3 regions of the Enterobacter sp. K510 genome follow, and region 3 is predicted to be linked to each of the others. Evidence: predicted binding sites of a transcription regulator. Region 3 holds the regulator's gene; each other region holds the start of a gene.
The links. Region 3 encodes PhoB, which activates phosphate uptake and scavenging genes when phosphate is short. Its sites were predicted from a motif close to CTGTCATAAAACTGNCNNAT; they were not measured.

Region 1: a site for PhoB is predicted at 4,144-4,163, ahead of pstS (phosphate ABC transporter substrate-binding protein PstS). Genes of this name have one in related genera too.
Region 2: a site for PhoB is predicted at 1,347-1,366, ahead of uvrB (excinuclease ABC subunit UvrB). Genes of this name have one in related genera too.

Annotation. Positions count from the first base shown of each region.
Region 1 is NZ_JBNRLQ010000005.1:26,427-34,475, reverse strand. It holds gene phoU (phosphate signaling complex protein PhoU) at 1-190, opposite strand, end outside; gene pstB (phosphate ABC transporter ATP-binding protein PstB) at 205-978, opposite strand; gene pstA (phosphate ABC transporter permease PstA) at 1,026-1,916, opposite strand; gene pstC (phosphate ABC transporter permease PstC) at 1,916-2,875, opposite strand; gene pstS (phosphate ABC transporter substrate-binding protein PstS) at 3,016-4,056, opposite strand; gene glmS (glutamine--fructose-6-phosphate transaminase (isomerizing)) at 4,381-6,210, opposite strand; gene glmU (bifunctional UDP-N-acetylglucosamine diphosphorylase/glucosamine-1-phosphate N-acetyltransferase GlmU) at 6,422-7,792, opposite strand.
Region 2 is NZ_JBNRLQ010000011.1:89,221-97,269, reverse strand. It holds gene uvrB (excinuclease ABC subunit UvrB) at 1-1,114, opposite strand, end outside; gene ACQUTD_RS18390 (ABC transporter ATP-binding protein) at 1,878-2,600, shown strand; gene bioD (dethiobiotin synthase) at 2,563-3,264, opposite strand; gene bioC (malonyl-ACP O-methyltransferase BioC) at 3,257-4,012, opposite strand; gene bioF (8-amino-7-oxononanoate synthase) at 3,996-5,153, opposite strand; gene bioB (biotin synthase BioB) at 5,150-6,184, opposite strand; gene bioA (adenosylmethionine--8-amino-7-oxononanoate transaminase) at 6,269-7,558, shown strand; gene ACQUTD_RS18360 (putative acyl-CoA thioester hydrolase) at 7,697-8,049, shown strand, end outside.
Region 3 is NZ_JBNRLQ010000003.1:378,029-386,077, forward strand. It holds gene malZ (maltodextrin glucosidase) at 1-98, opposite strand, end outside; gene proY (proline-specific permease ProY) at 255-1,619, opposite strand; gene brnQ (branched-chain amino acid transporter carrier protein BrnQ) at 1,694-3,013, opposite strand; gene phoR (phosphate regulon sensor histidine kinase PhoR) at 3,423-4,718, opposite strand; gene phoB (phosphate response regulator transcription factor PhoB) at 4,740-5,429, opposite strand; gene sbcD (exonuclease subunit SbcD) at 5,627-6,829, shown strand; gene sbcC (exonuclease subunit SbcC) at 6,826-8,049, shown strand, end outside.

The DNA.
Region 1 (8,049 bases), on a different contig from region 3:
TCATATTGACCTGCTGGTCGCCTGCCACCACGCGCTTGGCCAGCTCGCTGTCCTGATTGTGCATGGCGGTGATAGCGTCAGAGAGCTGCTGCTCCACCATTCCACCCATGGTCATGACCTGAGTGCGAATACTTTCCAGCTCGGCGTTGAACTGGCCGGAAATGTGTTTATTGAGGTTAAGGTTATCCATAGCGTGCTCCTGAATCAGCCGTAGCGACCCGTGATGTAATCTTCAGTTTGTTTCTTAGCCGGCTTGGTAAACAGATCGTCGGTGTTGCTGAACTCAATAAGCTCGCCAAGGTACATAAACGCCGTGTGATCGGAGCAACGCGCAGCCTGCTGCATGTTGTGGGTCACGATAACCACGGTGTAATCCTGTTTTAACTCGGTGATCAGCTCTTCAATACGGCCAGTAGAGATAGGATCCAGCGCCGAGCAGGGCTCATCCAGCAGCAGCACTTCCGGGCGAATGGCGATGCCGCGGGCGATACATAAACGCTGCTGCTGACCACCGGAGAGCGAATAACCGCTCTGGTGCAGTTTATCTTTGGTTTCATTCCATAACGCGGCCTTGGTCAGCGCCCACTGGACGCGCTCGTCCATATCGGTACGGGAGAGCTTTTCAAACAGGCGCACGCCAAAGGCGATGTTGTCATAAATCGACATCGGGAACGGCGTCGGCTTCTGGAAGACCATGCCGACTTTAGCGCGCAGCAGCGCGATGTCCTGGGTATTGGTGAGAATATTGTCGCCATCCAGCAGGATTTCGCCTTCTGCACGCTGCTCCGGATAGAGCGAGTACATTTTGTTAAAAGTACGCAGCAGGGTGGATTTGCCACAGCCTGACGGGCCGATAAACGCCGTCACCTGGTTTTTGGCAATATCCAGACTGATATTTTTCAGGGCATGGAATTTCCCGTAATAGAAGTTCAAATCACGAACCTGGATCTTACCGGATGCAGTATCAACCATACTCATTTTACTCTTTCCTCATTCGGCGCGGCCCGTGGCCCCGCCGCAAAATATTAACCGTGTTTCTTCTTCGCGAAGATCACGCGCGCCAGAATGTTCAGCAACAGTACGCACAGGGTGATAATCAGCACGCCTGCCCAGGCCAGTTCCTGCCACTCGGCAAACGGACTCATGGCAAATTTGAAAATCGTCACCGGCAGGTTGGCGATAGGCTGCATCATGTCCGTGCTCCAGAACTGGTTGGAGAGCGCGGTAAACAGCAGCGGCGCGGTTTCACCGGCGATACGCGCAACGGCCAGCAGGATGCCGGTCAGGATGCCGGAAACAGAGGCTTTTAACGTAATGGAAGAGATCATCTTCCACTTCGGCGTGCCCAGCGCATAAGCGGCTTCACGCAGGCTGTCCGGCACCAGTTTCAGCATGTTCTCCGTGGTACGGATGACAATAGGCACCTGCAACAGCGCCAGCGCGATCACGCCTGCCCAGCCAGAGAAGTGCTCCATCTGCGCCACCACAATGGTGTAAACGAACAGACCAACCACAATCGACGGCGCAGAGAGCAGAATATCGTTAATGAAACGGATCACTTCCGACAGCCAGGATTTGCGGCCATACTCCGCCAGATAAATACCGGCCATAATGCCCAGCGGCGTCCCGATTGCGGTGGCCCAGAAAATTAACAAGCCGCTGCCCGCCAGGGCGTTTGCCAGGCCCCCGCCCGCCGTATTAGGCGGCGGCGTCATTTCGGTGAATAGCGCCAGTGACATGCCGTCGATACCGCGCGTCACCGTGGAGAACAGGATCCAGACCAGCCAGAACAGACCGAACGCCATGGTCGCCATTGAGAGCGTCAGCGCGATACGGTTCTTGAGACGGCGGCGGGCCTGCATTTTACGACGCGATTCCGCCAGAGCCGTGGTGTTTTGCATTTCGAGCGTCGCCATTATCGTGCCCCCTCGTTTTTCGCCAGGCGCATGATCATGACCTTAGAAATCGCCAGCACGATAAAGGTGATCACAAAGAGGATCAGCCCCAGTTCCATCAGCGCCGAAACGTGCAGGCCGGACTCGGCTTCCGCAAATTCGTTTGCCAGCGCAGAGGTAATGCTGTTGCCCGGCATATACAGCGAGGCGCTGTCGAGCTGGTAGGTGTTACCGATGATAAAGGTGACCGCCATGGTTTCACCCAGCGCGCGGCCCAGGCCGAGCATTACGCCGCCGATGACCCCATTTTTGGTGAACGGCAGAACAATGCGCCAGATCACTTCCCAGGTGGTACAGCCGATGCCGTATGCCGACTCTTTCATCATCACCGGCGTTTGTTCGAACACGTCGCGCATTACGGAGGCGATGTACGGAATGATCATGATGGCGAGGATCACCCCGGCCGCCAGAATACCGATACCGAACGCCGGGCCGGAGAAGAGCGCGCCCACAAACGGAATGTTCGACAGTACGTTGCCGACCGGCTCCTGGAAATATTTCGCAAACAAGGGCGCGAAGATGAACAGCCCCCACATGCCGTAAACGATACTGGGGATAGCCGCCAGCAGTTCAATGGCGATACCGAGCGGGCGACGCAGCCAGCCGGGCGCCAGTTCAGTCAGAAACAGGGCAATGCCGAAACTCACCGGAACGGCGATCAGCAGCGCGATAAATGAAGTCACCAGCGTGCCGTAAATCGGCACCAACGCCCCGTAAATATCGTTAGGCGCGTCCCAGTCTTTGGTCCACAGGAAAGAGAATCCAAACTTCTGAATGCTTGGCCAGGAGGAGAAAATAAGCGACACAATAATGCCGCCCAGCAGCAATAGCACAATCAGCGCAGCCAGTTTTACCAGTGCGCTGAAGATCATGTCGCCTTGTTTACCCGGTGGGTTAAAAGCGGGCTTAGTTGCAGCCATAGGTCACTCTTTTAGTTGAACTCTGTTTTGAACGATGCCCGGTGGCGTTACCGCTTACCGGGCCTACAAAAAAAGCATGTTAGCGGATTTTTGTAGGGCGGATAAGCGAAAGCGCCATCCGCCATCATTAACTACTTTGCTTAGTACAGCGCTTTACCGCTGCTGTCTTTCACGTTGGTTTTCCATGCCGCACGGATCTGCTCAACCACGTTGTCCGGCAGGGTAGCGTAATCCAGGTCATTCGCCTGTTTAGCGCCATCTTTATAAGCCCAGTCAAAGAACTTCAGCACTTCTGCGCCCTGCTCAGGTTTCTTCTGCTCTTTGTGGATCAGAATGAAGGTGGTGGAAGTGATCGGCCACGCATCATCGCCTTTCTGGTTAGTCAGGTCCTGAGCGAAGGTTTTGCTCCAGTCCACGCCTTTGGCGGCGTTAGAGAAGCTTTCTTCGGTCGGGGATACCGGTTTGCCATCCGCAGACACCAGTTTGGTGTAAGCCAGGTTGTTCTGTTTAGCGTAGGCGTATTCAACGTAACCGATAGAGCCTGGCAGACGCTGAACGAAAGCGGCGATGCCGTCGTTGCCTTTACCGCCCAGACCGGTCGGCCAGTTTACGGTAGAGCCTGAACCGATTTTAGATTTCCACTCTTCGTTCACTTTCGCCAGGTAGCTGGTGAACACGAAAGAGGTGCCGGAACCATCAGCGCGACGCACAACGGCGATGTTCTGCGAAGGCAGTTTCAGGCCTGGGTTGAGTTTCGCAATCGCGGCGTCATCCCATTTTTTGATTTTGCCGAGGTAAATATCACCCAGGGTTTTGCCGTCCAGCACCAGTTCGCCGGATTTCACGCCCTGCAGGTTAACCGCCAGCACCACGCCACCGATGACGGTAGGGAACTGGAAAAGGCCTTCCTGAGCCAGTTTTTCATCAGACAGCGGAGCATCAGACGCGCCGAAATCAACGGTGTTAGCGGTAATTTGCTTCACGCCGCCGGAGGAGCCGATACCCTGGTAGTTTACTTTGCTACCGGTGGCTTTCTGGTAAGTATCAGCCCATTTGGCATACACCGGCGCCGGGAAGGTTGCACCCGCGCCAGTCAGGCTTGCTGCTGCGTTAACAGCAAAAGCGCTCAGAGATAAGGTCGCAGCGACAACAGTGGCGACAGTGGTACGCATGGCTTTCATAATGACTCCTGCAAGATTTCGTAAATCGTTGTTTGAGTAGCTCCGGTATGCAAAATAGGACAAACAGGTGACAGTAAAATGTATGAAATATGACAGTTTTATGACAGCCGGGACCACTGGCGGGATAGTCAAAATAAAACCATTATAATCATATAATTACAAGATTTATGAACAGAGCATGACAGCGTCATTTTATTTTTATTACAGGATAAAAAGTAGCTGAAGATGACAGTTTGTCATAAAGAAGGGCGGCGGAAATGTGTGTAAAAACAGAACAGCGCAGACGGTAAAAGCCCCGCCTTTGCGGGCGGGGCTGTGTTTTACTTACTCAACCGTAACGGATTTCGCCAGGTTACGCGGCTGGTCAACGTCGGTGCCTTTGATCAGCGCAACGTGATAGGCCAGTAACTGCAGCGGCACGGTATAGAAAATCGGTGCGATCACCTCTTCCACATGCGGCATTTCGATAATGTGCATGTTGTCACTGCTGTTGAAACCGGCATCACGATCGGCGAAGACGTACAGCTGGCCGCCACGGGCGCGCACTTCTTCAATATTGGATTTCAGTTTTTCCAGCAGTTCGTTATTCGGTGCCACCACGATCACCGGCATATCGGCGTCAATCAGCGCCAGCGGGCCGTGTTTCAGCTCGCCCGCCGCATAAGCTTCAGCGTGGATATAGGAGATCTCTTTAAGCTTCAGCGCGCCTTCCAGCGCGATCGGATACTGATCGCCACGGCCAAGGAACAGCGCGTGATGCTTGTCAGAGAAATCTTCTGCCAGTGCTTCGATGCGTTTGTCCTGCGACAGCATCTGCTCAATACGGCTCGGCAGCGCCTGCAGACCATGCACAATGTCGTGCTCAATGGACGCATCCATGCCTTTCAGACGGCTTAACTTCGCCACCAGCATCAGCAGCACCGTTAACTGGGTGGTGAAGGCTTTGGTGGAGGCCACGCCGATTTCGGTCCCGGCGTTGGTCATCATCGCCAGATCGGATTCACGCACCAGCGAGGAGCCTGGCACGTTACAGATTGCCAGCGAACCGAGATAACCCAGCTCTTTCGACAAACGCAGCGCGGCCAGGGTATCCGCCGTTTCACCGGACTGGGACAGGGTGATCATCAGGCTGTTGCGACGCACCGCGGATTTGCGGTAGCGGAACTCAGAGGCGATCTCCACATCACAGGGCACGCCCGCCAGGGATTCAAACCAGTAGCGTGACACCATACCGGAGTTGTACGAGGTACCGCAGGCGACGATCTGGATATGCTCAACCTGTGACAGCATGTCATTGGCATTCGCGCCCAGCTCGCTTAAATCCACTTCGCCGTGGCTGATACGCCCGGTCAGAGTGTTTTTGATGGCGTTCGGCTGCTCATAAATCTCTTTTTGCATGTAGTGGCGATAGATACCTTTATCGCCCGCGTCGTATTGCAGATTAGATTCGATGTCCGGGCGCGTAACTTCATGGCCAGACTTATCGAATACGGTCACGCTGCGGCGCGTAACTTCAGCGATATCGCCTTCTTCCAGATAGATAAAGCGACGGGTGACCGGCAGCAGAGCTAACTGATCGGAAGCGATGAAGTTTTCGCCCATGCCGAGGCCAATGACCAGCGGGCTGCCGGAACGGGCGGCCAGCAGGGTATCCGGATGACGGGTATCCATGATTACCGTGCCGTAGGCACCGCGCAACTGGGGGATAGCACGTAACACGGCGTCACGCAGCGTACCGCCCTGCTCCAGCTCCCAGTGAACGAGGTGAGCAATCACTTCGGTATCAGTTTCGGAGGCAAAGACATAGCCACGTGCCTGCAATACTTCACGCAGCGGCTCGTGGTTCTCAATAATACCGTTATGGACCACCACAATGTGTTCAGACACATGCGGGTGCGCATTCCCTTCAGAAGGTTCGCCGTGGGTTGCCCAGCGTGTATGTGCGATCCCCGTGCCGCCATGGAGCGGATGTTCTTCCGCAGCCTGAGACAGCATCTGAACTTTACCCAGACGACGCAGACGGGTCATGTGCCCTTCGTTATCGACGACGGCCAGTCCCGCAGAGTCATAACCACGATATTCCAGACGACGTAAGCCTTCGAGAAGGATTTCAGCAATATCACGCTGCGCGACTGCGCCAACAATTCCACACATAGTTAATTTCCTGATAATGATGCGTTGTCGCCGACCTGTTTTGCCCGTATCGGGCGCCCCGAGCCTTGTAGAGAGTGGGGTTATTTTTATGGTTACTGCTGGTGGGCGGGAGATATATGTTTATCTCCTCATCCCTGTTTGCCGGATGGCACTAACGTTTATCCGGCAGAAAACCGTAGGGCGGGTTAGCGAAGCACCACCCGCCACATTGTTACTTCTTCTTCACCGGACGTTTCCAGCCCTTGATATGGGTCTGACGTACCCGGCTGATGACCAGTTCATTTTCCGCGATGTCATTCGTTACCGTGGTGCCCGCGCCGATGCTTGCCCCACTGGCTACCGTTACCGGCGCCACCAGCTGCGTATCGGAGCCGACAAACACGTCATCGCCAATAATGGTTTTATGCTTATTGGCGCCATCGTAGTTGCAGGTGATTGTGCCCGCGCCGATGTTCACGTTATCGCCAATTTCCGCATCGCCCAGGTAGGTGAGATGACCCGCTTTCGAGCCTTTACCCAGACGCGCTTTTTTCATTTCCACGAAGTTGCCGACGTGCGCGCCTTCCAGCAGCTCGGCACCCGGACGCAGACGCGCAAACGGGCCGATGGTGCAGGCGGCGGCCAGTTCAGCATCTTCCACCACGCTGTAAGGACTGATTTCGCAGTCATCGCCAATCACGCTGTTTTTGATCACGCAGCCTGCGCCGATCTTCACGCGATGCCCCAGGGTGACGTTACCTTCGAGAATGACGTTAGTATCGATTTCCACATCGCGCCCGTGGGTCAGGGAGCCGCGTAAATCGAAACGCGCCGGATCGCGCAGCATAACCCCTGCCAGCAGCAGCTTTTCAGCCTGCTCAGCCTGATAGACGCGCTCCAGACGGGACAGCTGCAGGCGGTTGTTCACGCCTTCCACTTCGCTCAGCCTTTCCGGGTGGACGGCGGCAATTTCACGCCCTTCGTGATAAGCCAGCGAGATAATATCGGTGATGTAGTATTCACCCTGCGCATTGTTGTTGGTCAGTTTCGCCAGCCAGCGCTTCATGTCTGCACCATTGGCGATCAGAATGCCGGTATTGATTTCCTGGATCTGACGCTGCTCATCGGTGGCATCTTTGTGCTCCACGATACCGGTCACTTTGCCGTTCTCGCGGGTGATACGGCCATAGCCGGTCGGATCGCTGAGATTTACCGTCAGTAAGCCAATGCCGTTCTGCGGTTTGGCGTCACGCAGGCGTTGCAGAGTAGCGACCGAAATCAGCGGCACATCGCCGTAGAGCATCAGAATATCTTCGTCATCGGCAAAATAGGGCGCGGCCATCTGCATGGCGTGGCCGGTGCCCAGTTGTTCAGCCTGTAGCACCCAGTTCAGCTTATCGTCGCGCAATGTCTGCTTCAGCAAATCGCCGCCATGCCCGTAAACCAGATGAACGCGGCTGGCGCCCAGTTCATTCGCGGCATCAATGACATGCTGGACCATCGCTTTCCCTGCAAGGGTGTGCAGCACTTTGGGAAGATCGGAATACATGCGGGTCCCTTTACCAGCGGCAAGGATGACCACACTCATAGCACTGTTCAACATACGCGTCCTGACTGTAATTTGAGGGTGAATTTTTACTTTTTCACATTGAAAATACTACATTTTTTTCGCCGTGAATTGGGTCGCAGATTAAATGCCAGCAGACCGGTAATAATCCCCTTCTGCGCCCCGTTTTCCGGCCGTCATGATGCCATTTACCGTAAAAAATGAACATATCACGGGCTGTAAAGTTGTTATGCCGATGTTTTACTTATTTTTTCGCAGAATGAATAAAGAAAACGTAGCCAGGCTGACAGCAG
Region 2 (8,049 bases), on a different contig from region 3:
GCGCCGACGGCAGACGGAAGCCATATTCCACCAGCGTCTCTTTTCGCGCGCGGTCGCCACGGTACATGCCGCCGATCTGCGGGATGGTGACGTGGGATTCGTCCACCACCAGCAGGCCATCCGCAGGCAGATAGTCAAACAGCGTTGGCGGCGCTTCCCCCGGCCCGCGACCGGAAAGGTAGCGGGAGTAGTTTTCCACCCCGGAGCAATAGCCCAGCTCGTTCATCATTTCGAGGTCAAACTGGGTGCGCTGCGTCAGGCGCTGCTCTTCCAGCAGTTTATTATTAGCAAGCAGGGTCTGACGGCGGTCGGCGAGATCGACTTTGATCTCTTCCATCGCCTGCACGATACGTTCGCGCGGCGTTACATAGTGCGTTTTCGGATACACGGTAAAGCGCTGGATAGACGATTCCACATGCCCGGTAAGCGGATCAAACAGCGACAGGCGCTCCACCTCTTCGTCGAACAGTTCGACGCGCAGCGCCATATCGTCGGATTCCGCCGGGAAAATATCGATCACTTCGCCGCGCACGCGGAAGGTGCCGCGCTGGAACGCCTGATCGTTACGGGTGTACTGCAGCTCCGCCAGGCGGCGCACGATGGCGCGCTGATCGATGATCATACCGGTGGTCAGATGCAGCATCATTTTCAGATACAGGTCAGGATCGCCCAGACCGTAAATGGCCGATACGGAAGCCACCACCACCACGTCACGACGCTCCAGCAGCGCTTTGGTCGCCGACAGACGCATCTGTTCGATGTGCTCGTTCACCGACGAATCCTTTTCGATAAAGGTGTCAGAGCTCGGCACATAGGCTTCCGGCTGGTAGTAATCGTAGTAGGAGACGAAATACTCCACGGCGTTATCCGGGAAGAACTCTTTCATTTCGCCATAGAGCTGCGCGGCCAGGGTTTTGTTAGGCGCCAGCACCATGGTCGGACGCTGAAGGTCGGCGATCACATTAGCGATGGTGAACGTTTTCCCTGAACCGGTTACCCCCAGCAAGGTTTGGTGCGCCAGTCCGTCTTCCAGCCCTTCTTTCAGGCGACGGATGGCCTCTGGCTGATCGCCAGAAGGTTTAAACGCAGAATTCAGTTTGAACGGTTTACTCATGAACGGCTACCTGGTGGAGGAATGAGCGGGCAGGTGATTAATTTTACTCGCGACGGCGATTTTTGCCAATAAAAAATACTGGATGAAAAACCAGTATCGGGCTAGTTTATGAAAGTGGAAGCGTAAACCTGCGCGCACAACGGGCGGGACTTTATCCTGCCTGCGGCATAAAACGCTGCGCTAAAAAGGTTATCCCCAAAAAGTTTTCCTATTTAACATTTGTCAAGTGATGTCATGAAAGTTTTGTGGCAGTCAGTGACACTTTTTTTACAGGCATTGCTTTTATACAAGTTATTGATATTAAATAAATATACTGAAAAGCCGCGTTTCGCATCAATTCATGTCCAGGCCGCATGAACTCTCGCTTCTCACGTGTTTTCTAACTCTAATGCACATGGTTATCCACAGGAATAGTGGATAACTCCCGCCAGGCCATATCCCCTGCCGCTCAGCAAATTCCCGATTTCAGGCCAGACGGCAATAACAAAAAATTTTTATCACTAAATTTTGCGTGGAACAAAGTGTGCCGTCGGGTAAAAGCCTGGCGATTCGGTGACCAAACCGCTCCGCTGATGCACCTTTTTCGCCTGCCACGCACTCACAGCGTGCAGGATTTTCTGCGGTAATCTCAGCGTGCGGTAAATTCCCGTCTTTTTGTTCATCCTGCTCCGAAAAATACGACTTTTGTTGGAGGTGGCAAGTGTTTTGCAACATCTCGTTTACAGAGTAAGTGCCAGCAGCCCCCAGCAACAGGAGAAGCCCGATGTTACGTCTACGCGCAGTAAATCAGTATTACGGCGATCAGCATACGCTGTGGAACGTGGATTTAGATTTAGTGCCCGGCACCTGTACCACGGTGATGGGCTTACAGGGGATGGGTAAAACCACGCTGGTGAACTGTATCACCGGCAATTTGCCCATAGAGAGCGGCAGCATTATCTGGCAGGAAGCCAGCGCCCCGCCGCTGGATCTGTTACAGGTGACGGCGGCGCACCGCACGGCGATGGGGATTGGTTATGTGCCGCAGGATCGGCGGATCTTTTCCCAGCTGACGGTCGAGGAAAATCTGCATATTGCGATGCTGGCGGCAGGCGAGCCGGGCTGTGCGGTGACACCGGCGATCTACGATCTCTTTCCGGAACTGTACGCGCTGCGCCAGGTAAAGGGCGCGGGCTTGTCCGAAGACGACCAGTATCAGCTGGCACTGGCCCGCGCGCTCGTCACCCAGCCGCGCCTGCTGATCCTTGATGAACCGACGCGGGGCGCGGGCCAGGCCTTTATCCATAAGCTCGGTAATTTACTGGTCAGGCTGAATCAGGATCTCGGCATGACCATCCTGCTGGCGGAGCAGCATTTGTCGTTTATCCGCCGCGTTGCCGACCGCTTCTGCCTGCTGCATCGCGGGCGCAACGTGGCGCAGGGGCATGTGCATCAGTTAGATGACCAGCTTATTTCCCACTGGATGACGCAGGATCAAGACCGCTGAGATCAAGATAATGACCGTTTTGCCGTTCCAGCGGCGCGTCTGCCAGCCAGGGGATCTCCCCCAGAAAAGGGGCGGGCAGCACGCGTCGCAGCGTTTCCAGATACTCCGCATGACGTTTGCCCGGCGGCTGCACGTCGTTGGCGATCCAGCCTGCCAGCCGTAACCCCGCCTGACGCACCGCCAGCGCGGTAAGCATCGCGTGGTTAATACAGCCGAGCTTTACGCCAACCACAAGTATTACCGGCAGCGCTTCCTGTCTCACCCAGTCCGCATAACTCTGGCGTTCTGTCAGCGGCGTGAACCAGCCGCCAGCGCCTTCCACCAGCACCCAGTCCGCCTGTGTTTCAAGCGCGCGTAAGCCTGCTGACATCACGCCAAAATCAATGGGGATCCCCTGATCGGCGCTGACGATATGCGGCGAGGTCGGCTCGGCAAAGATATAGGGATTCACCGCCTCATAGTCCAGCGTCAGGCTGGCGTGGCGTTGCAGGGCCAGCGCGTCGCTGTTGCGCAGCCCGTCCGGGGTCATCTCGCTGCCGGAGGCCACAGGTTTATAACCCGCAGTGCGTTTTCCCCGCGCGGTTGCCGCCTGCAACAGCGCGCAGCTGGCGACGGTTTTCCCCACTTCGGTGTCCGTACCGGTGACAAAATAGCGTTCAGTCACGTTCAATTACTCCCCAGAAAAGTGAATAAGTCAGCGGATAGCGTCCCGCGCGTTGCGGCCACGCCAGCTGCAGGCGTTGCAGTTGTCCGCGGGTCAGCGCCTGGGCCTGACGCCCTTCATGCAGATGCGTGGCGCCGATGCCCTTCAGCGAACGCATGGCGCTGAGCGCATCGTCAAAATCCAGCGTGATATGCGCGATCCCGCTGCGGCCGTGCCAGCGACTCACCGTGTCGGTCAGCTGCTGCGGCGGTAAAAAACGATTGGCGTGCGGGTGATGATCCACCGCCTGCCAGGCCTGATTCAGCTCCGGCAGGGAGCCTGCCGCCAGCGTGGTAAAGGCCACCGCGCCACCGGGACGCACTACGCGATAAAGTTCGCTTAATGCCTGATGCAGATCGTCACACCACTGCACCGCCAGATTGCTCCACGCCAGGTCAAACTGCGCGTGGTCAAAGGGCATAGCCTCAATATCTGCCAGCACGTAGTGATGCGCGGCCTGCCGGCGGCGGGCTTCGTCAAGCATGGGCGCGGAGAGATCAAGCGCAGTCACCTGCGCGCCCTGCTCACGCCAGTAACGGCTGAGGGTTCCCGGTCCGCAACCGGCGTCGAGCACCCGTTCAACGGATCGTTCACCGGTCATCGCCAGCAGCAGCTCCGCGCTTTGCCGCTGTAACTGGTCGTGGCGGGTGTAGCCCTGAGCGGCGCGGCCAAAGGCGGCGGCGACCGCAGGTTTATTCACCGGCGTCATGCAGCGCCTCCAGCAAACGATCAATGTCCTGCGGTTCATGATCTGCCGTCAGGGTCAGCCGCAAACGCGCGGTGCCCGGCGGCACGGTGGGCGGGCGGATCGCCGTCACCCAGCAGCCTGCCTGCCGCAGCCGCGCGGCCAGATCCAGCGCCCGGGCGTTATCGCCGACGATCAGCGGCTGAATGGCGCTCTGTGACGCGGTCATGCTGACATCCAGCGCCTGCGCGCCTGCGCGAAAACGGTCAATCAGCGCGCCGAGTTTTTCCCGCCGGGCAGCGCCGTCGGCCTGGCGGATCACCGCCAGCGAGGCGCTGATGGCCATCGCCTGGGCGGGCGGCATGGCGGTGCTGTAAATCAGATGGCGGGCAAACTGCACCAGGTAATCGGCCAGCGCCTCGCTGCACAATACGGCCGCGCCGCTGACGCCAAAACCTTTGCCGAAAGTGACGATCAGCAGTTCCGGGCGGATCCCTGCGGCGTGACAGCTGCCGCGTCCTTCCGGCCCGGTGACGCCGGTGCCGTGGGCGTCATCCACCAGCAGCCAGGCGGACGCACTTTGCGCGGCGGCGGCAATCTCCGCCAGCGGCGCGCTGTCGCCGTCCATGCTGAACACCCCTTCGGTGATCACCAGCTGTTGTCCGGCGCAGGGCTTATCCAGCAGCCCCGTCAGGCTTTGCACGTCATTGTGCGCATAGCGCCGTAGCTGCGCCGGGCTTAAGGCCGCTGCTTCCAGCAGCGAGGCGTGGCTGAGCTTGTCGGCGACCAGCCGGTCATCCTCACCCGCCAGCGCGGCGATCACCGCCTGGTTGGCGGCGAAACCGGAGATAAACAGCAGCGCGCGCGGGTAGCCCAGCCAGTCCGCCAGTTCCGCTTCCAGCGCCTGATGCGCCACGGTGTAGCCGCTGACATGCCCGGAGCCGCCGCTGCCTACGCCATAGCGTTCCGCGCCCTGCTGCCAGGCGCGGATCACCTGCGGATGCTGGCTGAGGCCCAGATAGTCATTGGAGGAAAAGTTACAAAAGCGCTCGCCGTCGTGCGTCAGCCAGCGCCCGGCCCCCTGCTCCATCACGCGCCGGGTGCGCAGCGCCTGCGCCGCGCGACGTTTGTCGAGCGCCGTATCGATGCGCGTCTGCCAGCTCATACCGCCGCCGCGTTGTAATACTGGTCGGTGTCGGCGTTACGCAGTTGCTGTTCAAGCTGATACTGCTGCTCGTTATCGCCATTGATGACGTCGGTTTGCTGCGGATTGAGGCCCAGCTTGCGGAACAGCTGCACGTCTTTGTCCTCTTCCGGGTTCGGCGTGGTCAGCAGTTTGCAGCCGTAGAAAATGGAGTTCGCGCCGGCCATAAAGCACATCGCCTGGGTTTGCTCATTCATCTGCTCGCGCCCGGCGGAAAGGCGCACAAAGGAGGTGGGCATCATGATGCGCGCCACGGCGGTGGTGCGGATAAAATCGAAAGCGTCCACGTCGTCGTTATCCGCCAGCGGCGTGCCTTTCACCTTCACCAGCATGTTGATCGGCACGCTTTCCGGTGGCGTCGGCAGGTTCGCCAGTTGCAGCAGCAGACCGGCGCGATCGGTGACGGTTTCACCTAAGCCCACGATACCGCCGGAGCAGACTTTGATCCCCGCATCGCGCACTTTATCCAGGGTGTCGAGACGCTCCTGATAGGTGCGGGTGGTGATGATGTTGCCGTAAAATTCCGGCGAGGTGTCGAGGTTGTGGTTGTAGTAATCCAGCCCGGCGGCGGCAAGGCGCTGCGCCTGGCTGTCTTCGAGGGTGCCGAGCGTCATGCAGGCTTCCAGCCCCATCGCCTTCACGCCCTGCACCATCTGCTCCAGATAGGGCATATCGCGCTCGTGCGGGTTTTTCCACGCCGCGCCCATGCAGAAGCGTGTCGAACCGGCCGCTTTGGCTTTACGGGCCGAATCCAGCACCTGCTCCACCTCCATCAGGCGCTCGGTGGCCAGCCCGGTTTTATAGCGCGAGCTTTGCGGGCAGTATTTGCAGTCTTCCGGACAGGCGCCGGTTTTGATCGACAGCAGCGTACTGACCTGCACCTGACGCGGGTCGAAATGCTGACGGTGTACGGTTTGCGCCTCGAACAGCAGATCGAGCAGCGGTTTATTAAAGAGTTCGGTGACTTGCGACAAAGTCCAGCGGTGAGCCATGGGGCGTCTCCAAAGGTGTGTTACGTTTTGATTTGGTGTAGACTCGTAAACCTAAATGTTTTTAATTTGGTTTACAAGTCGATTATGACACCGAACGATCTCGCCTTTGATAAGCGCCATATCTGGCATCCTTACACTTCCATGACCACCCCGCTGCCGGTCTACCCGGTGCAGTCTGCCCAAGGCTGTGAGCTGCATCTGGCGACAGGCGAACGACTGGTGGACGGCATGTCGTCCTGGTGGGCGGCGATCCACGGCTATAACCATCCGCAGCTCAATGCGGCGATGAAAGCGCAGATTGATGAGATGTCCCATGTGATGTTCGGCGGCATTACCCATCAGCCCGCGGTGGATTTATGCCGCAGGCTGGTGGCGATGACGCCGGAGCCGCTGGAGTGCGTGTTTCTGGCGGATTCCGGCTCGGTGGCGGTTGAAGTGTCGATGAAGATGGCGTTGCAGTACTGGCAGGCGAAAGGCGAGCCGCGCCAGCGTTTCCTCACCTTCCGCAATGGCTATCACGGCGATACCTTTGGCGCGATGTCGGTATGCGATCCGGATAACTCCATGCACAGCCTGTGGCAGGGATATTTGCCGGATAACCTCTTTGCCCCTGCGCCGCAGAGCCGTTTTGACGGCGAATGGGATGAACTGGACATGGTGCCGTTTGCCCGGCTGATGGCGGCGCACCGTCACGAGATCGCCGCGGTGATCCTTGAACCCATCGTGCAGGGCGCGGGCGGGATGCGAATGTATCACCCGGAGTGGTTAAAACGTATCCGTAAGATGTGCGATCGCGAAGGCATTCTGCTGATCGCCGATGAGATCGCCACCGGCTTCGGGCGCACCGGCAAACTGTTCGCCTGCGAACACGCTGGTATTGCGCCGGATATTCTCTGCCTCGGCAAGGCGCTGACCGGCGGCACCATGACGCTCTCCGCCACCCTGACCACCCGCGCAGTGGCAGAAACCATCAGCAACGGCGAGGCGGGTTGTTTTATGCACGGCCCTACCTTTATGGGTAATCCGCTGGCCTGCGCGGTGGCGAATGCCAGCCTGCAACTGCTGGAGAGCGGCGACTGGCGCGAACAGGTGGCGGCTATCGAAACCCAGTTAATCCGTGAACTGGCAGAGATCCGTGAGGCGGATGCGGTGGCGGACGTGCGGGTACTGGGCGCGATCGGCGTTGTCGAAACCCGCCAGCCGGTCAATATGGCGGCCTTGCAGCGCTTCTTTGTGTCACGCGGCGTATGGGTGCGGCCATTCGGTCGGCTGATCTATTTGATGCCGCCTTATATCATCACCCCGCAACAGCTGACGCAGCTGACGCGGGCGGTGTGCGATGCGGTTCGGGAGCCGGAACATTTCCTGCCATAACGGGCGGCGTGCAAAATTGGGTAAATATTTCGGGATATTGCAGCCGATTTAAACAATCGGCTTCCCGTTTCGCTCAACTTAGTATAAAAAAGCAGGCTTCTAAGGAATTCATTTTAACCTGATAGCCTGGAGCATCCCTTGAACACATTTTCGGTTTCCCGTCTGACGCTGGCACTGGCTTTTGGCGTGACACTGACTGCATGCAGCTCAACGCCACCGGACCAACAACCTTCCACGCAAGCCGCGCCGGGGACTGCCTCCCGTCCGGTATTGTCTGCGAATGAAGCACAGAATTTTGTCCCGGCGCGCTATTTCGCGTCTATGGATCCGAACGCCGCGCCATGGAGTCCGTCCGGCATTCGTCTGCCGGAACAGGCGAACTTTGTCGTCGGCCCGGCTGGCACTGCCGGTGTAACGCACACCACCATCCAGGCCGCCGTGGATGCGGCTATCAATAAACACACCAGCGAGCGCCAGTACATTGCGATTCT
Region 3 (8,049 bases):
GCAGGCAAATCGTTGCCCGCCAGCCAAAAGGTTATAAAAAGCTGATCTTTATTGAGTTTTACAAACGGCGCTACCGGAAGATGCCAGGCGTTCAACATCGCTTTACCCCTTGCTGAAAAATGACGCCACCTTGCCACAGCATAGTGAAAGTTCACTCATCATACTGCTGATAATTGGGGGAGGAGCATGGGGGAGGAGGAGATGCTGCGGCATTGCCGGGCGGCAGGACGCTCACCCGGCAAAAGTTCAGGAGATCAGGCGGTTTTGCGGTCGTAACGGCGCTTAAACATCCAGCCGATAAGCAGCAGCGCAATCCACGCAAAGCCCACGTACAGCGAAATGCGGGTTTCCGGATGCCAGCCAATCAGCGCGATAATAAACACCAGGAACAGCAGACCGGCGATGGTCGTGGGTACGCCGCCCGGCACTTTAAACTTCAGCGCCGCCACTTCTTCCGGCGGCAGACGGCGACGGAAAGCGATCTGCGACAGCAAAATCATGATCCACACCCACACGGTGGCGAAGGTCGCCAGCGAGGCGATCACCAGGAAGACGTTCTCCGGCATGATGTAGTTCAGCCAGGCCGCGAACAGCAGCGCCACCGTCATGACCACCACCGTCACCCACGGAATGCCGTTGCGCGAGGTTTTCGCGAACATCTTCGGCGCGCTGCCCTGTTCGGCCATGCCGTGCAGCATACGGCCGACGCCAAACACATCGCTGTTAATCGCCGACAGCGACGCGGTCAGCACCACAAAGTTGAGGATACTGGCGGCAAAGGTGATGCCCAGATGCTGGAAGGTCAGTACGAACGGGCTGCCGTTGGTGCCCACCTGGTTCCACGGGTAGATGGACATGATCACAAAGAGCGTGCCGACATAAAACACCAGGATACGCATCGGCACGGAGTTGATGGCGCGCGGAATAGAGGTCTGTGGATCTTTCGCTTCCCCGGCGGTAATGCCGATGATTTCGATGCCACCGTAAGCAAACATCACCATTTGCAGTGACATCACCATGCCGAGCCAGCCGTTGCTGAAGAAGCCGCCGTTGCTCCATAAGTTGTGGATGCCGGTCGGTTCGCCGCCGTTGCCAATGCCCCAGATGATGATGCCAAAGCCCGCCGCGATCATCACGATAATAGTGGCGACTTTAAAAAACGAGAACCAGAACTCCAGCTCGCCGAATACCTTCACGCTCATCAGGTTGACGGCGCAGATAATCATCACCACGCTCAGCACCCAGATCCAGTGCGGCACCGTCGGGAACCAGACGCCCATATAGATGCCGAACGCCGTGACATCGGCGATGGCGACAATCAGGATCTCAAAGCAGTAGGTCCAGCCGGTAATGTAGCCCGCCAGCGGGCCGAGGTTTTCCTGGGCATAGCGTGAGAACGAACTGGCCGCCGGGTTATGTACCGACATTTCGCCCAGCGCGCGCATGATGATATAGGCTGCCGCGCCGCCGATAATATAGGCGAGCAGCACGCTCGGCCCGGCCATTTTGATGGCGTCCGCCGAACCATAGAACAGGCCCGTGCCTATTGCCGAACCGAGCGCCATAAAGCGGATGTGTCGGGTGCTTAACCCCCGCTTTAGCTTGTTAGTACTTTCCATTGTTTCCCGTGCCATAACAAAAATAAAAAAACCACGGGATGGTAAGCCCCGTGGTTATGACAAGCAACCGTTGATCAGTGTGCGCGGGAAGTCACCTGACGCCCTGCGGCACGATCCCAGATCACGGCCAGTACCACGATCACAATCGTTGGCATTAACCATGCCAGCCCCTGCTCCGCCAGCGGTAAACGCTGGGTCCAGGCTGGCAACACACCGCCAATGGCGGAAGCTTTGATACCGTCAAGGATACCAAAGGCCAGGCTGATGAACATCGCCGGCGCGATGATGCGCGACGAATTATGCCACCATGAACGGGTAAAGCTTAATACAACCAGTGCGATACACGGCGGATAAATGGCGGTCAGCACCGGTATGGAAATCTGGATCAGGTGGCTCAGGCCAAGGTTAGACACCAGCATCGAGAAGCCGCCAAGCACAAAGGCCAGCGTACGGTAAGAGAACGGCAGATACTGGGCGAAGAACTCCGCGCAGGCGCAGGTCAGGCCAACCGCCGTCACCAGACAGGCGAGGAAAATCAGCGCCGCCAGTAGCAGGCTGCCTGCGCCGCCAAAGGTGTGCTGAACGTAAGCATGAAGAATAGCCGCGCCGTTGGCAGACTGTTCTACCAGCGTGCTGCTGTCAGAGCCGAGGCGGAACAGCGCCAGATACAGCAGCGTCAGACCCACACCGGCAATCAGGCCAGCCCAGATAGTGTAACGGGTCAGCAGACGGGAATCTGTCACGCCGCGCGAACGGGCGGCGTTAACGATGACGATGCCAAAGACCATCGCGCCCAGCGTATCCATGGTGAGATAGCCGTTCACAAAGCCGTTAGAGAACGCGGCATTCTGGTAGGCATCCATCGCGCTGCTGATCGGGCCTGCCGGCCAGACGAGCGCGGCAACGGACAGCACCGTCAGGGCGATGATTTTCATCGGCGCGAGGAAGTTACCCACGGTATCCAGCAGTTTGCCCGGATAGAGCGATACCAGGATCACCAGCGCAAAATAGACGAGGCTGTAAATCATCAGCGGCATCGCGCCATCGCCGGTCAGCGGGGCGATCCCCACTTCAAAAGAGACGGTTGTGGTACGCGGAATAGCGAACAACGGCCCGACCGCCAGATAGCAGACGGTGGCCAGCAGCACGCCCGCCGCTTTGCCGATCGGCATACTGAGGCTGTCCACGCCGCCGCCCACTTTCGCCAGCGCGACTACAGTCAGCACCGGCAGGCCTACGGCGGTGATCAGAAAGCCGAACGCCGCCGTCCAGACGTGTTCACCCGCCTGCAAACCGACCATTGGCGGAAAAATAATGTTACCTGCGCCGACAAAGAGGGCGAAAGTCATAAAGCCCAGAGCCATGATGTCTCGTGGTTTTAAGCGATGAGTCATAAACGTGTGCTGCCTGTGGATGTGGTGTTGGAAACGATGAAATGTTCGCCAGTGCCTTTGGAACAATACGACGGCAATTTCTCTCAATTTCAGCGGGATATGCTTCCCGCATGACGTGGCGAAGAATAGTTTTTCGATTTACCACGCAAATACAGTCGGTATGACAGTATCAGGGGCGCAATTTAAACGCTTATAACGTTTAAAGGCAAGACGGGATCGTAAAACCAGATGGATCTGCTGCTACCTATATGGTTACCAGTTCAAAACGCTATGTATAAGAAAAACACATGGCTTATCATGCGAACAAAAAATCATCAGCCGTACAATAATCGGTCAGAAAAAGGTGAACCGGAACGCAAACAGGCCAGCATTAGCTGGCCTGCGGAAAGATAAGCTGACAGTCGGGGCGTCAGGCGCTGTTTTTGGCGATCAAACGTTCCGGCAGAATAAAACTGAAACGCGTGCCCTGCCCTGGCGTGCTGGTAATATTGAGGCGGCTGTCGTGATGATTGACCGCATGTTTAACGATGGCCAGCCCCAGCCCACTGCCGCCGGTCTGCCGGGATCGCGCTTTATCCACCCGGTAGAAACGCTCCGTCAGGCGCGGAATGTGCTCGGCCGCGATCCCCGGTCCGTTATCTTCAACGCAAAATTCTGCGCCGTGGGGTACGCGCTTCCAGCTCACCACAATATGGGTGGCGGGCGGCGTATGGTTGACCGCGTTATACACCAGGTTGGAGATGGCGCTGCGCAGTTGATCTTCACTGCCCAGCACTTTCAGCGAGCTGTCGATGTGGAACTCAATAGTCTGCTTTTGCTGGCTGAGGGTTTGCGCTTCCCGCTCCACCACCCGCAGCATCATCGGCACATCAATGGTTTCGTTCAGCAGTTGCACCGGCGAGGCTTCAATTTTAGAGAGCGTCAGCAGCTGGCGCACCAGCCCTTCCATACGTGAGGTCTGCTCGCGCATGGTATGCAGCGCTTTTTCACGGGGCGCGCCTTCCAGCGTCTGCTCCTGCATCATCTCCAGATAGCCCTGCAATACCGTCAATGGCGTGCGCAGTTCATGGCTGACGTTGGCGAAGAAGTTACGGCGCGCGCCTTCCAGCTGATGCATCTGCGTGACATCACGCGCCACCATCAGCAGTTGCTGATCGCTGTAGGGCATGACGCGAATTTCCAGATGGCGGCCATTATTCAGCACCAGATTGAGGGGCTTAAGGAATTCCTGACGCTTCAGGTACTGGGTGAATTCGGGATAACGCAGCAGGTTAAGGATGTTCTGGCCGTTATCGTCCGGCCAGCGCAGGCCCAGCAGTTGCTGCGCCAGACCGTTACACCAGAAGATCACGCCTTCTGCGGTGGTAAGCACCACGGCGTCCGGCAGCGACTCCGCGCCGCTGCGGAAGCGTTTGATCAGGCTGCCCAGTTCGCGACGGCGTTTTTTGTTACGCATCTGCATCTGGTGCAGCCCGTATAACAGCGGCTCCCAGCTACCGTGGCCCGGCGGCGGCGTCATGCTTCTGTCCACCCAGAGCCACCAGGAGAGTTGCAGTAAGTTCCAGAAATGCCAGACCAGTAATCCGGTGACGGCCGCCAGCAAAAACCACGGCAGATAACCAAATATGGCGCCGAGCACCAGCGCCGGGATGCAACACAGCACCAGCTCCAGCACCAGCCTTTTCCATGACAGCCGTTCCAGCACGCGTCACACTCCCTTCAGATGTTAGAAACGGGTCGAAAAACGATAACCCGTGCCGCGGACGGTCTGTACCATACGATCGTGGCCGCTATGTTCCAGCGCTTTACGCAGGCGGCGAATATGCACGTCAACCGTGCGATCTTCAACGTAAACGTTGGTGCCCCACACATGGTTCAGCAACTGTTCCCGGCTGTAGACACGCTCCGGATGGGTCATAAAGAAGTGTAATAGCTTAAATTCGGTAGGCCCCATATCGAGGGGATTTTCGCCGGTCATCACGCGGTGGGAAGTGGGATCCAGGCTCAGGCCCTGCATTTCGATCACCTCTTCCACCGCCATCGGCGAGATGCGGCGCATCACGGCTTTAATACGCGCCACCAGCTCTTTTGGCGAGAACGGCTTGGTGATGTAATCATCCGCCCCGGTTTCCAGACCACGTACGCGATCTTCTTCCTCGCCGCGGGCGGTAAGCATCATCACCGGAATATCACGGGTCAGGGCTTCACGCTTCACATGTTTGATAAACTGAATACCGGAACCGCCCGGTAGCATCCAGTCGAGCAAAATGAGATCGGGCCAGGGTTCATTCAACTGGTTCACCGCGCTGTCATAATCTTCCGCTTCGACAGGCTGGAAGCCGTTTTGCTCGAGGACAAAGCATACCATTTCACGAATTGGAGCTTCATCTTCCACGACCAGAATGCGTCTCGCCATAATTTGCCCTGTATTTATTAAGTCGCCAGTATATGTTGCGGTGGCATTATGCGTCAGATTTATGACAGATTTATGAAAATGATGACTGCCTGATGACTCAAGCCATTGTTTTATGACACTCGTGAAAAAACCGATAACTATCTTCACGCCGCTTAACGTTTATAATCGGCTTCACGCTTTTTTGCCATGGGATCGTTATGCGTCTTCTTCACACCTCTGACTGGCACCTGGGTCAAAACTTTTACAGCAAAAGCCGGGCCGCTGAACATGCCGCCTTTCTTGACTGGCTGCTGAAAACCGCGGAAGAACAGCAGGTGGATGTGATTATTGTCGCAGGCGACATTTTTGATACCGGCTCGCCGCCGAGCTACGCCCGCGAACTCTACAACCGCTTTGTGGTGAATTTGCAGCAAACCGGCTGTCACCTGGTGGTGCTGGCGGGTAACCACGATTCCGTCGCCACGCTTAACGAATCCCGCGAAATTCTCGCCTTTTTAAATACCACTGTGGTCGCCACCGCTGGCAGCGCGCCCTTTATGCTCAAACGCCGGGACGGCACGCCGGGCGCGGTGTTCTGCCCGGTGCCGTTTTTACGCCCGCGCGACATCGTGTTAAGCCAGGCCGGGTTATCGGGCAGCCAGAAACAACAGCTTTTGCTGACCAGCATCACAGCGTATTACCAGCAGCAGTATGAAGAAGCCTGTGCCCTGCGCGGGGAGCAGAGGCTGCCGGTTATTGCCAGCGGCCATCTGACCACCGTCGGAGCCAGCAAAAGTGACGCGGTACGTGACATTTATATCGGCACGCTGGACGCTTTCCCGGCACAGAACTTCCCGCCGGTGGATTATCTTGCTCTCGGCCATATTCACCGTCCGCAGCTGGTGGGCGGTCAGGAACATATCCGTTATTGCGGCTCGCCCATCGCGTTAAGTTTTGATGAAACCGGCAGGCCGAAAAGCGTCAACCTGGTGACCTTCAGCGACGGCAGGCTGGCGGAGGTGACGCCGCTGACGGTGCCGGTTACTCAGCAACTGGCGGTGATCAAAGGCGATCTGGCGGCTATTGGCGAACAGCTTGAGCAATGGCGCGACCAGCCGGTCAGCCCGCCGGTGTGGCTGGATATTGAAATCACCACCGATGAATACCTGGCGGACGCGCAACGGAAAATCCAGGCGCTTACCGGGGATCTGCCGGTGGAAGTGTTGCTGGTGCGCCGCAGCCGGGAGCAGCGCGAACGCCTGCTGGCGAGCGAACTGCGCGAAACCCTGAGTGAACTGAAGGTGGAAGAAGTCTTTGAGCGTCGGCTGGCGCTGGAAAGCCTCGACGAGGCGCAAAACGCGCGATTACAGACGCTGTTCGCGCAAACCGTTGACGCCCTGACGGAGGAAGACGACGCATGAAGATCCTCAGTCTGCGCCTGAAAAATATCAACTCCCTGAAAGGGGAATGGAAAATCGATTTCACCGCCGAGCCGTTCGCCAGTAATGGGCTGTTTGCCATCACCGGGCCGACGGGGGCGGGCAAAACCACCCTGCTCGACGCCATCTGTCTGGCGCTGTATCACGAAACGCCGCGTCTGAGCAGCGTCTCCCAGTCGCAAAACGATCTGATGACCCGCGATACCGCTGAATGTCTGGCGGAAGTGGAGTTTGAGGTCAAAGGCGTGGCTTACCGCGCTTTCTGGAGCCAGAACCGCGCCCGCAATCAACCGGACGGTAATTTGCAGGCGCCGCGCGTGGAGCTGGCGCTGTGCGCCGATGGCAAAATCCTTGCCGATAAAGTGAAAGACAAACTGGATCTGACCGCCACCCTGACCGGGCTGGACTATGGTCGTTTCACCCGCTCGATGCTGCTCTCCCAGGGCCAGTTTGCGGCCTTCCTCAATGCCAAACCCCGCGAGCGCGCCGAACTACTGGAAGAGCTGACCGGCACCGAGATCTACGGTCAGATCTCCGCGATGGTCTTCGAAAAGCATAAAACCGCACGACTGGAGCTGGAAAAACTCCAGGCCCAGGCCGACGGCGTGCAGCTGTTAAGCGACGAACAGGCACAGACGCTCAGCGCAGGTTTGCAGGCACTTACTGACGAAGAAAAACAGCTGCTCGCCGGGCAGCAGCAGGCGCAGGGACATCATCAGTGGCTGAGTGAAAGCCACCGGCTGAGCGGCGAACGCCAGCGGGCGCACGAGGCGCTGACCGCCGCGCATGCGGCATTAGAGGCCGCCGCCCCGGAACTGGAAAAGCTGACCCGCGCCCTGCCTGCGGAAAAATTACGTCCCCACTGGCAGCAGTTACAGGAGCGCCAGCAGGCGTTACGCCTCGCGCAGGGCCAGCACGAAAATGTGAATACTCGCTTACAACAGGTGCGCACCGGGCTGCAACAGACCTGGCAACTGGCGAATATTACCGCTACCACCCTGAAAAACGATGTGGCGCAGGTGCAGCAGTGGCTCAGCGAAAACGATCATTTTCGCTTATGGAGCGCGGAACTGGCGGGCTGGCGTCTGACCTTTGCCCAGCAGCAGCGGGATGAAAAACAGCGGGCGGAGCTGCAAAATACAATCCGTACAACAGAACAGGCGCTCGCCGCCCTGCCGCCTTCCCCGCTGAATCTGAATCTG